Regions from separate parts of the Kribbella sp. NPDC023972 genome, predicted to be linked through region 1. Evidence: riboswitches for the same ligand, from Rfam matches in the RefSeq annotation. Region 1 holds a riboswitch; the other holds the start of a gene.
What was found. Region 1 has a riboswitch for S-adenosylmethionine ahead of thrC (threonine synthase). Riboswitches for the same ligand answer to the same signal wherever they lie in the genome.
Positions count from the first base shown of each region.

Region 2: linked by a shared signal. The riboswitch ahead of AB0F43_RS18085 (GNAT family N-acetyltransferase) and the one ahead of thrC (threonine synthase) in region 1 are both predicted to bind S-adenosylmethionine.

Region 1 is NZ_JBEZZH010000002.1:746,530-752,184, reverse strand. Features, by position in the region: gene AB0F43_RS12750 (zinc-dependent alcohol dehydrogenase family protein) at 1-84, opposite strand, end outside; gene AB0F43_RS12745 (ubiquitin-like small modifier protein 1) at 105-380, opposite strand; gene thrC (threonine synthase) at 377-1,645, opposite strand; SAM riboswitch class I at 1,657-1,797, opposite strand; gene AB0F43_RS12735 (helix-turn-helix domain-containing protein) at 1,863-2,828, opposite strand; gene AB0F43_RS12730 (cation:proton antiporter) at 2,984-4,222, opposite strand; gene AB0F43_RS12725 (DNA-3-methyladenine glycosylase 2 family protein) at 4,250-5,107, opposite strand; gene AB0F43_RS12720 (hypothetical protein) at 5,434-5,655, shown strand, end outside.
Region 2 is NZ_JBEZZH010000004.1:205,652-211,306, reverse strand. Features, by position in the region: gene AB0F43_RS18100 (methyltransferase domain-containing protein) at 1-750, opposite strand, end outside; gene AB0F43_RS18095 (GNAT family N-acetyltransferase) at 946-1,473, shown strand; gene AB0F43_RS18090 (GNAT family N-acetyltransferase) at 1,564-2,016, opposite strand; gene AB0F43_RS18085 (GNAT family N-acetyltransferase) at 2,112-2,660, opposite strand; SAM riboswitch class IV at 2,671-2,786, opposite strand; gene AB0F43_RS18080 (hypothetical protein) at 2,899-3,234, opposite strand; gene AB0F43_RS18075 (class I SAM-dependent methyltransferase) at 3,258-3,956, opposite strand; gene AB0F43_RS18070 (DinB family protein) at 4,049-4,807, opposite strand; gene AB0F43_RS18065 (hypothetical protein) at 5,029-5,460, opposite strand; gene AB0F43_RS18060 (hypothetical protein) at 5,643-5,655, opposite strand, start outside.

The sequences.
Region 1 (5,655 bases):
GACACCACCGGGCTCCGGCTCGGGAGCGGCTACCTCTTGGATCGTGGGCAGGACGCCGTACTGCGAGATGACGACAGCGCGCATCCGGCAATGGTGCCTTAGCGTCAGCCGCCGGCGACCGCGGGGATGATGGAGATCTCGCCACCGTCCTTGATCGACGTCTGCAGGCCGTCGGCGAACCGGACGTCGTCGTTGTCGACGTACACGTTCACGAACCGCCGCAGCTCGCCGGACTCGTCCAGCACCCGGGCCTTGATCCCCGGGTACGAGCTGTCCAGCGACTCGAGCACCTCGCTCAGCGTCGCCCCCTCGGCGCTGACTGAGGACGCCCCCTGGGTGTAGGGCCGCAGGATGGTCGGTACCCGAACACTGACACTCACTGCAATCCTGCCTTCACGAAGGCGTCGTACGACGCGGGGATGGTCACCTTGGGGCCGACCCGGTCGGCCACGGCGTCGAGCGTCTTCAGCCCGTCGCCGGAGTTGATGATCACCGTCTCGGCCTCGGGGTCGAGCTGACCGGACTCGATCAGCTTCTTCAGCGTCGCGACCGTCACGCCACCCGCGGTCTCGGTGAAGATGCCCTCGGTCCGGGCCAGCAGCTGGATACCCTCGACAACCTCTTCGTCGGTGACGTCCTCGATCGCACCTCCGGTACGCCGGGCCACGTCCAGGACGTACGGCCCGTCGGCCGGGTTGCCGATCGCGAGCGACTTGGCGATGGTGTCCGGCTTCACCGGCTTCACCACGTCGTACCCGTCCCGGAACGCCTGCGCGACGGGCGAGCAGCCGGTGGCCTGGGCGCCGTACACCTTGTAGTCGGTCGCGTCGACCAGGCCGAGCTTGCCGAGCTCGGTGAAGCCCTTGTCGATCTTGGTCAGCTGCGAACCGGAGGCGACCGGGATGACGATCTGCTGTGGCAGCCGCCAGCCGAGCTGCTCGGCGATCTCGAAGGCCAGGGTCTTGGAGCCCTCGGAGTAGTACGGGCGGACGTTGACGTTGACGAACGCCCAGCCCTCCTCCTCGCCGGCGATCTCCGAGGCCAGCTTGTTCACGTCGTCGTAGTTGCCCTCGACGGCGACCAGGGTGCCGCCGTACACGGCGGTGGTGATCACCTTGGGGCGCTCGAGGTCGTGCGGGATGAACACGACCGAGCGGATACCGGCCCGGGCCGCGGCAGCGGCCACGGCGTTGGCCAGGTTGCCGGTGGAGGGGCAGGCGAAGACCTTCATGCCGAGCTCGCGGGTGGCGCTCAGGGCACTCGCGACCACGCGGTCCTTGAAGGAGTGGGTCGGGTTGCCGGAGTCGTCCTTCACCCACAGCTTGCGCAGGCCGAGCTCGCGGGCCAGGTTGCCGGCGTCGATCAGCCGGGTGTAGCCGGGCTCGGTGTTCGGGAAGCTGGCCACGTCGACGGGGACGGGCAGCAGCGGCTGGTAGCGCCAGATGTTCTTGGGGCCGGCCTCGATCTGCTCCCGGGTGATGGTCGGGTACTCGTACCCGACCTCGAGCGGACCGAAGCACTCCGTACAGGCGTAGAACGGACCGAGCGGCGACTTCGCCCCACACGCGCGACAGCTCAGGTGCGTACCGTTGCCGAAGGCACCTTCACGGAGGGTGTGGGTGGTCGAGGCGGCGGTCAGGCTCATGTGAGGTTCCCCTCTCATCTTCCCCGGTCACCGGATTTCGGCGCGGGACGGATTTGGCACCGTTCCGCCGCGAGGGCCCCGGACTGGGACCTCAACGGGGAGGGTTGCCGGGACTTCAACGGGCCGTTTCCCTCAGTCCCTCTGGATGAGCTCCCCCGAGGTTACCCAATCGGGTCCATATTGTGTCTTCAGTTCCCACTATCCGAGACAGCCGATCTCAGCTTTCCCGCCGGGCCCGGAAGGTACGGCGGTACGCCGACGGCGAGGTGTGGAGCTGCTTGGCGAAGTGGTGCCGCAGCGTCACCGGGGTGGCGAAGCCGGCCGCCAGTGCGATCTCCTCCACCGGCGCGTCCCCGGTCTCCAGCATGGTCAGCGCCGCCTGGATCCGCTGGGCGATCAGCCACTTGCCCGGTGTCGTCCCGGTCGCTTTCACGAAGTGCCGGAGGTACGTCCGCGGCGACAACCCGGCCTGCTTGGCCAGATCCGGTACGCCGATGGGCTCGGCGAGATGTTCGAGCGCCCAGCCCAGGCTCCGAGCGACCGAGGCGTCATCGGGGTCGGGCGGCACCGGGGACTCGATGTACTGCGCCTGGCCGCCGGACCGGTAGGGCTGGATCACGAGCCGCCGAGCCACCGCGTTCGCCACGGCCGCGCCGTGGTCTTTCCGGACCAGGTGCAGGGCCAGGTCCAGCCCGGCGGCACATCCCGCGCTCGTGAGTACGTCGCCTTCGTCGGTGTAGAGCGGCTCCGGATCCACGACGATCTTCGGATAACGCTCGCGCAGCAGGTCGGCGTACCGCCAATGGGTGGTGGCGCGCCGGCCGTCGAGCAGGCCGGCGGCCGCCAGCGCGAACGCGCCCGAGCAGATCGACACGATCCTGGCACCCCTTCGATGGGCCGTCCGCAGCGCCTCGATCAGCTCTCCGGAGGTATCAGCACCGGGATCGGCGACACTCGGGATGACGACCGTGTCCGCGGCCGCGAACTCCTCCAGGCCGTGCGGGCTGCTCAACGTGGCACCGCCGAGCACACGGATCGGCTCGGGCGTCTCGGTGCAGACCTTCAACTCGTACCAGGGCTGGTCGATATCCGGCCAGGCCAGCCCGAACACCTCGATCACGATGCCCGCTTCGAAGGCAGTCATCCCGTCGTACCCGAGGACTGAAACAGTGCGCTGACCCATGTCATTATCTTAGCGATAGTCGTCGTTCGCGCCACTTCTGCGCGCGGGCCGGCCCTTGGACGATGGAGACATGTTCAAGGTATTGAAGGAGATCGCAGCCGGAATCCACGCCGCCAGCGCGATCCGTCACGGGATCGAGCCGCCCGCCTGGGTGTTCAGGTCCGGCGGAGGTCGAGCATCCGCATCAGCGGCGTCACCGCAACGCCGTGAACAACCACGCTCAGCACGACGGTGAAGCCGACGGTCGCCCACAACCACGGCAGGTCGGTGCGGAAGTCGGCGCCCGCATACGCCAGATAGAACACCGACCCGACACCCCTGATCCCGAACGCCGCGGTCACCCACCGCTCGGATCGCCGCAGCGGCGTCCCGGCCAGGGCCGCCCAGGCGGTCAGTGGACGGATCACCAGTACCAGCAGAACCCCGAGCGCGGCACCGGCCGAGGTCAGCGGCTCGAGCAACCCGGCCGTGATCGCGACCCCCAGAAGCAGCAGGATCCCCCAGGTGAGGATGTGTTCGAGCTGCTCGATGAACCCGTGCAGTTCCTCATGGAAGTCGTGGCTTCGTTCGGCCGAACGCAACCCCAGCGCCGCGACGAACACCGCGATGAAGCCATAGCCGTCCAGCACCTCGGCGAGACCGTACGCACCCAGCGTCATCGCGAGAGCCAGCACGGGTTCGCGCGAGTCCGCCAGGCGGAAGGTGCGCGAGCGTGCGGAGAAGGCCATCTTGCCGAGCAGCCAGCCCACGCCGCCGCCGACGGCGACGCCGATCACGGTCCGGCCGATCAGGTCCCACGCGAACCACTGGATCGCCCAGTCGCCCACCGCGCCCTTGGTCGCCGCGAACACCGCGGCATACACGAAGGGGAAGGCCAGGCCGTCGTTCAGCCCCGCCTCAGAAGTGAGCGCGAACCGGACCTCGTCGTCCTCCTCGGGCTCGGCACCCGGACCGGTCGTCGGCCCTTGCACCTGGACGTCCGAGGCCAGCACCGGATCGGTCGGAGCGAGGACGGCACCGAGCAACAGGGCGGTCGCGGGCGCCAGCCCGAGCAGCCAGCCCGCGCCGGCGACGGCGGCGATGCAGGCGGGCATGGCGACCAGCAGCAGACGCCAGGTCACGCTCCAGCGGCGCCACCCGATCGGCCGGTCGATGGCGAGGCCGACGCCCGTCAAGGCGATCAGGATGGTCAGTTCGGCCAGGTGCTTGGTGAGCTCGGGTTCGGCGATCGGACTGAGGTGAGTACGGTCGACGGCCAGGCCGAGTAGCAGTCCGGCGCCGAGGAAGGCGATCGGTGCGGAGACGGCGTACTGCTCGAGCAGACGGGGCAGAACGGCGCCGACGAGGAGGGCCAGACCCGCGACCAGGTAGAGGCCGTCCCCGTCGATCGTCATGGTGCCGGTCGGGTACCCAGCGCGTGACTACCTCAAGCGATGCGTGGCTCCGGGGGTGTGGGTCGGCAGGGACTTGCGGGGTCCGTAGCGGGGGTGGCCGATGCCGGCGAGCTCCAGCAGGCGCTGGACGCGGAAGCGGTGGCCGCGGTACGGCTCAATGAGCTCGGCGCAACCGTCGTCGTCGAGTTCCTCGCCGATCAGGGCGTACGAGACGTTGCGGGAGACGTGATAGTCCGCGAACGAGAACGCGTCCGCGTCACCGTGCGCCCGTTGCCGCACTTCGGCGGCCGTCCACACCCCGACACCGGGCAGCGACCGCAGCCGCCGCTCGATCTCCGCCGAGTCGGTCAGCTCCAGCGTTCGCTCCAACGCCTTGGCCCGGGTGGCGGCGGTGATGACGACCCGCGACCGGCGGCTCTCGACGCCTGCACGCAGCCACTGCCAGGAGGGGATGAGCCTCCACTCCTCCGGTGCCGGCGGGACCATCATGGTGCGGCCGTCCGGTGGTTGCGGTCCTGGCGCGGGTTCGCCGTACTCGCGGAGCAGCAGCCGCCACGCGCGGAACGCCTCCTTGCCGGTGACGACCTGCTCGATCCCGGCGGCGGCCATCGCCTCGAAGACAGCTCGGGTCCGCGGCACCCGGACGTGCGGGAACCGCCGCGCCGCGTCCACCAGCGCCCGGTGCTCCGGCAACGGCTCGAACCCGTCCCAGCTGTCCGCCTCCCCCAGCAATTCCGGCACCCCATCCAGGGCCCACGCGGCACCCGGCCCCCACGCCTCCGCCTCCACCTCCCCCGTCGACGCGTACGGCGTCAGCCGCAGCAACACCGGCCCATCCGGCGTCCGCGTGGCCCGCCACACCGAACGCCGTACCGGATCAAACACATACGCCGGATCCCCAGGCCCCTTCCGCAACCCCCCAATCACCGAATGCGGATCCACCACCCGCCCAGCCCGCCAAACCCGCACCACCGATCTCACCGCCCAAGTCTTACCCACCCCACGGACAACCGCGGCGCCATCTCTCCCCAAGAGGTCGAGCGGGGTGAGTCTGCGGAGCGCAAAGCGAGTGAGGGGAGCGCATCGAGTGTGAGGGGTGTACAGCCGGCAAGCGCTTACCGGTGGCAGACTCACTCCACTCGACGCACTGGCTTCGGTCCCGAACCCAAACCCCGCACCTTCGTGGGCGGGGTGGGGGCTGATACTGAGGCATGGGTCGGTGGTTTTGGGTGAAGGTGGTGGGGAACTTCCTGAACCTGTCGACGGTGGCTGGGCTGGTCGTCGGGGTCATTGGGCGGGCTCGGTTCAGTCGGGGGCCGCGCGGGTTGGTCTTCGCGAACGGGTACAAGGTGAAGTTTCCGATGGCGGGTGCGTTCACGATCGGGAACGTGGTGCTCAGCAAGCATGAGCAGGCGTACTTCGACGACGAGGCG
Region 2 (5,655 bases), on a different contig from region 1:
TGAGCCGACACGTTTGCCGAAGGGCAGGTTGGCGATCACCCGATCGATGCTTCGGTCGGGTTGCTGGATTGCTTCGGCCTCGGCGGTCGTGAGGCTGGCTGACAGGGCTCGCGCGGCGAGGTTCCGTCGCGCGAGCCGGATCGATCGCTTGTCGGATCCGATCAGCTCGGTGGACTGGGCCTGGCGGTGGGCAGCCAGGAGCAAGGTGCCGGTGCCGCAGAACGGGTCCAGGACGCGGTGGCCGGGCCGGATCTTCGCCAGGCGTACGACGACCTCGGCGACGACCGGGTTGGTTGACCACGGCAACCGTTCGAGCGAGCCGAACCGCCGGGTCCAGTAGAGCGGCCCGATCTCGGCGATCCATCCGGTGCCGGCGTTGGTGAGGTTGACGCTCCAGTTGCGCGGATCGTTCGTCCAGCCGAGCTCGCGGCTGACTGCGACGGCGAGCTCGCTGTCCCCGTGAACTCTGAAGGTCCGCGGCAGGTTGGCGAGAACGCCGGTTTCGGTTGACGCATGCAACGGGTCGAGAAAGCCATCGTCGTGCGGACTTCCGGGGAGTGGGATCGCGGCTGTGGAGTACAGCGGGCAGTCGTAGAGGTCCTGCAGTTCGCCGTCGATCCGGCAGGTCACGGATGCGGTCCGGGTGCTGAGGATCGTGACTTGGGGCAGTCGTCCGAGTTCGCCGGCCAGCAGGTCGGCGGCGCCGTCGACAGTACGCAGGATCAGGTGATCCTTGACAGGTGTGGGCACAGCGGTGCTCCTGAGAGGTCGCGTCGATCAGTGGTCGAATCGATGCGCGACGCACCCCACCACCGCGGTCGGCCGGGCCGCCACGGTGATCGATGCGTCTCTCAGAAACCAGTCACTGCCGCGCAACTCTAGGCTGCTGTGGACGTCGGGCGAAATGGATTTGCGGGGCGGATGTCCTTGGCGTTGGGTTGCGGCATGGCTGAACTACGCACCGAGCGCCTGCTGCTCCGCCGTTGGCGCGAATCCGACCTCGCCCCGTGGGCCGCGATGAACGCCGATCCGGAAGTCCGTCAGCATCTGGGTGAGGTGATGACGCGTGAGCAGACTGACGCCTCGGTCGCGACCTTCCGGGCCGAGTTCGACCAGCGCGGCTACGGCTGGTGGGCGGTCGAGGTGCAGGCGACCGGCGAGTTCATCGGCTTCGCGGGCCTGGACGACGTCGACCCGGGCCTGCCGTTCACCGGCGTCGAGATCGGCTGGCGGCTCGCCCGCTCGGCATGGGGCCACGGCTACGCCACCGAGTCCGCTCGCGCCGTCCTGACCTACGGCTTCGACACCCTCGGCCTCGCGGAGATCCTCGCGATCACCACTGCCACCAACCACCGCTCCCAAGCCGTCATGCGCCGGCTGGGCATGACCCACAACCCCGCCGACAACTTCGACGACCCCTCCGTCCCCGACGGCCCACTCCGCCCCAACGTCCTTTACCGAATCACGCGATGACACTGCAGATCGCCGTACCCGACCTCCCGCTCCTCGAACGAGCCGTCCACAAGTTCACAACACCGCCGACGAGCCCTGACGTCGTACGGTTCAGGCATTGCCGCGGTGGGGTGGGCAGAGGTAGAAGAGTTCGGGGTCACCTTCGTCGAGACCGTGCAGCAACCCGACTGCCGACCAGCCGGCGCGCTGGAGTAGTTGCTGCATCGGGTGGTTCGAGACGTTGGTGGACGTGAACAGCTTCGGCGCGGTGCACGCGGCCTCGGCAGCATTCAGAAGGCGTACGCCGACGCCGCGCCGCCGGGCGTTGGACGCGACCATGAGCAATGTGACGAAGCCCTGCTCGAAGAACGTGTACTCGAGCGTGAGGTACCCCTGCGGTTTCGAGCTGTTCTCCGCCATGAGGACCAGGCCCTGTTCGCACCACCGTCGGATGTCGTCGGTTCGTGCTTGATCTCCCATCGCCGCGACCTCGTCGATCTCGGCCAGCGATGACCAGTCCGACCTCTCCGCGCGGCGTACCGTCAGCGCGCTGTCCGACTCCATGCAGGAATCGTGGCACAGGGCCCCGTCACGACGCGCGGGATTTCTCTAGTCAGCTTTCAGACGGGATGCGACGACCGCGCCGATTCAAACGCCTCTCACGGGTGGTGCGCCAGCGTCGAGGCGTCCGGCCAGGTCATGCGGAGGCACTTCGGGGAGCCGTTCAGGCGGGTCGGGTCGCCGCCGGGTGGTGGGACGGTTGCCGTCTCCACGCAGGTGGCTCCGCGGGCGCGGTAGAAGTGCTGCGCATTGGTGTTCTGCTCCAGCACCCACAGGTACATCGCGTCGCCGGTCGCCTGGTCGATGACAGCTTGTGCGGCGCGGGCGAGGAGTTGTGTGCCGATGCCGGTACGGCGTTGGCTGCTGTAGACATGCAGATTGTCGACAAGGCTCCCCCACCTCGGGTCGTTGTCGAACCTGACGTGGACGAAGCCCACCAGTTGGTCGTCGTACTCGGCGAGGATGGTCGCAGTGCCGGTCGGTGCGGCAAGCCGTGCCGACCAGACCTCGCGACGATCGGTGTCGATGTCACCATCGAGGAACGAGTCCGCGTACGCGCCCCGGTAGTGCCGACGCCAACTGTCGGCGTGCAGCAGCGCGACCTGCTCAGCGTCACCTGCGCCAGCCGAACGGAACCGTAATGGCATGGGAACCTCCATCTCGCGGCTTGCCCGGCACCCTTTGTGCCGAGCCTGGTCCTCACCCGGGGCACCCCACCCACGTAGGAGGGTTGCCGGCCAGCAAGCCGGGGCTATCCGCTGGCACTCATGACCTTCACCGAAACCGTAGCAGTCACCCGATCACGCCACGAAGAAATTCCAGCAAGCGGTCATCGTCCAACGCCGTGCCCCGCACACTGCCCAAGGACCTTGGGCAGTCGATGAATCAGCGGATCAGTCCGTTGGACCGTGCCCTCCACAGCTCCTCGCGCGCAGGCTTGGTGTCGAGCAGCTCCAGTCCTCGCACCGCCCAGTCCCGCAGCGACTCGTCGGCGCTGTAGACCTGCTCGGTCAGCACCGGCAGCGCAGCCGGCGACCGAGCCTCGCCGATGAGCTCCAGCAACCAGCACCCGAGCCCGTGGTCCTTGCGCTCCCCGGCGAACGCGGCCAGCAGTTCGTCGACATGCTCGGCCGCATGAGGAAACAGCAGCTGGAACCCGTCCTCCCGGGTCTGCGGATCGCGACTACGCATGAGCCGCATCGCCTGCTCGAATCTCTGCATTACGCGGTCAACCGTTCTGGTCGTTACGGACGACGCAGGCGAACCGCCAGGAAGAAAGGGGTGGTCTGCGTCTTGTCGAATCGCCGTGGATCGATCTGCCGAGCATCCTCGGTGGCACGCGGCTCGACCAGGCGCTCCAGCGTGAACCCCGCGCCGAGAAGTTCTCCCAGGAACGTCTCCAACGTCATCCGCCAGTAGGTATGGGTGAACCGGCTGCCCTGCCATTGAGCCTCAACCCGCTCCTCATCGAAGTACGAGCCGCCGAACCAACTCCAGTCAGCCGCGGGGTGCGTCGTCGAAACGAGGAGTATTCCGCCTGGCCGCAATACCCGCCGAACCTCGGCGAGCAGTTGCTCCCGCCCGTGGATGAGGTGGTACACGAGAGCCATCACGGCAAGGTCGAACGACCCGTCTGGGAGGAACGACAGCGGCTGCTCCAGATCATGCTGATGCAGCTCAACGCTGTCTCCAAGCCTTTCCCGCGCGGCACTCAGCAGCGCCTCGCTGCCCTCAACTCCCACAACCCCAGTCGCTCCACGCTCCAAAAGCTCCGCCGCGTAATGCCCTGCCCCGCACCCGAGGTCCACCACCCGCAACCCCGACACGTCCCCCGCCAGCTCCAGCATGGCCGGCCGATCGGTGTACGCGTTGTAGACCCCATCAGTAGCGCGCTCAGCAAAATACGCGCCCTTCTCCCCGTGATACGCGCCCTCAGCACTCATCCGGTCATCCTGGCATCACTCGCCACGTACGACGAGCATGTTTCGTTCCTGCCAGATCTAGGGCCAACGTGCACGCCGCGTCGTGATCCGGTTTATGCGTCGTACGTCGTGCCGATTGCGTCGAGGTCGCGTACGGCGTACCGGTGATGCTCCCACTCCTCCTCGAGAATCACGTGCAGGCAGGAGAGAGTGGTCTCCTCGCGTTCGGGGGCCCACGGGTTCTTGCGCGCTACGGCCAGGTCGTCCGCTGTGACGGTGGCGAGGAAGTCGCGCACCATCGCGAGGCGACCCGCCCGGACCTCCAGCACTTCGGCGTACGACGGTGTGACCGTCGTGAAGACCGACATGTCCAAGCCGTCGTCCTCGGCGCCGGCGCCCGCTAGACCGATGGGGTGGAACGGCTGTTCGATCCCCAGGACCGCCTGGCGAAACCACAAGTCCGTGGCAAGGATCAGGTGCCGCAGCGTTTGCACGAACGACCACTCGCCACTCACCGACACGTCGACCGTTCCGGCCGGCATCGCCGCGACGCGCTCGAGCGTGGCCGCCCAAGTGCGCTCGAGGACAGCCCAGGCCGCACGCAAACCATCCGGATCTCCGGCCCGCCGGTCGGCCCGGCCGGGAAAGCGCCGGTCGAGTTCAGCCTCGACGAGCGGCGTCACGTCAACGCCGTTGACCCGCAGGAAGCTCCCGCCCTCGGACAGCCACGGTGCGTCGATCTCCAACCCCCGCACCTCGACGCCGCGCATCACCACACCAGACAAATCAGCCCCAACAAACCGGGCCCCACGCAAATCCGCATCAACGAACTCCGCCCCTCGCAGCTCGTCGGACCGGTTGAAGCTTGCCATGGCATCTCCTCGTCGACCGCCCTGTCACCGCCCGCCAGCCAGTATGACGCTCAGACGTCCCAAGAACTCCCCAAGCACGAGCTGCGCGCCGCCACGCGATGATCGACGAGCGGGCGATAGTACGTCGTTCAGCGGCGATAAGCCGGGCAAGTCTCCACTGCGCTACTTACGCAGCCGTACTCCGCTTGTACAGCCGCGGTGCGTCCTGCGCACCCTTGGGGTCAGCTTTCCTTGCGGCGTTGCCTGTGGTGCGGATCTGCCAGGGCATGCGCCTCGCGGGAGTACTCCTCGATTGCGCGATCGAAGGCGCCAAGCGGCAGTGACCATGCCTTGTCCTGAGGCTCGCCGAGTCGGTTCAGCGCTGGCGGTATCGCATCGATCCAGCCGAAGAGGCCACGTCGCTTCATCCCCTGTTGGTACAGCGCCCGTCCGGCGTCAGTGCACCAGTACCGGTCGGCCTCGGCCTCAGCCCCGATGAGGCCTGCCGCGACCAGGCGGGCCACGGCTTGAAGGAACTCGGCCTCGGTGAGGACGGCATGGTTGATGAGATCCGCGTTCGCGATGACCCGGACGAGTGTGGAGCCGTCATCAGGACCGGTCCCCTCGACAGAAGAGAAGACCCAAGCGTCCGACAACATCCATTGCGCGGCCACAACCCCAGGATAGGCGCGCTGGCGCCGGCCGACTTCGGTTCCATGACCTGCGGCACTCCTGTCGTCGCTGCTGTGGAGCCAAGGCGTGCCACTTGAGCAGATTCAGGACATCCTCAGTCACGCTGACCGCAGTACGTCGAAGCTCGTCTACGTCACGGTCGAGTTCGAAGGGGGTTCGGTGCCTATTGCTCTGGC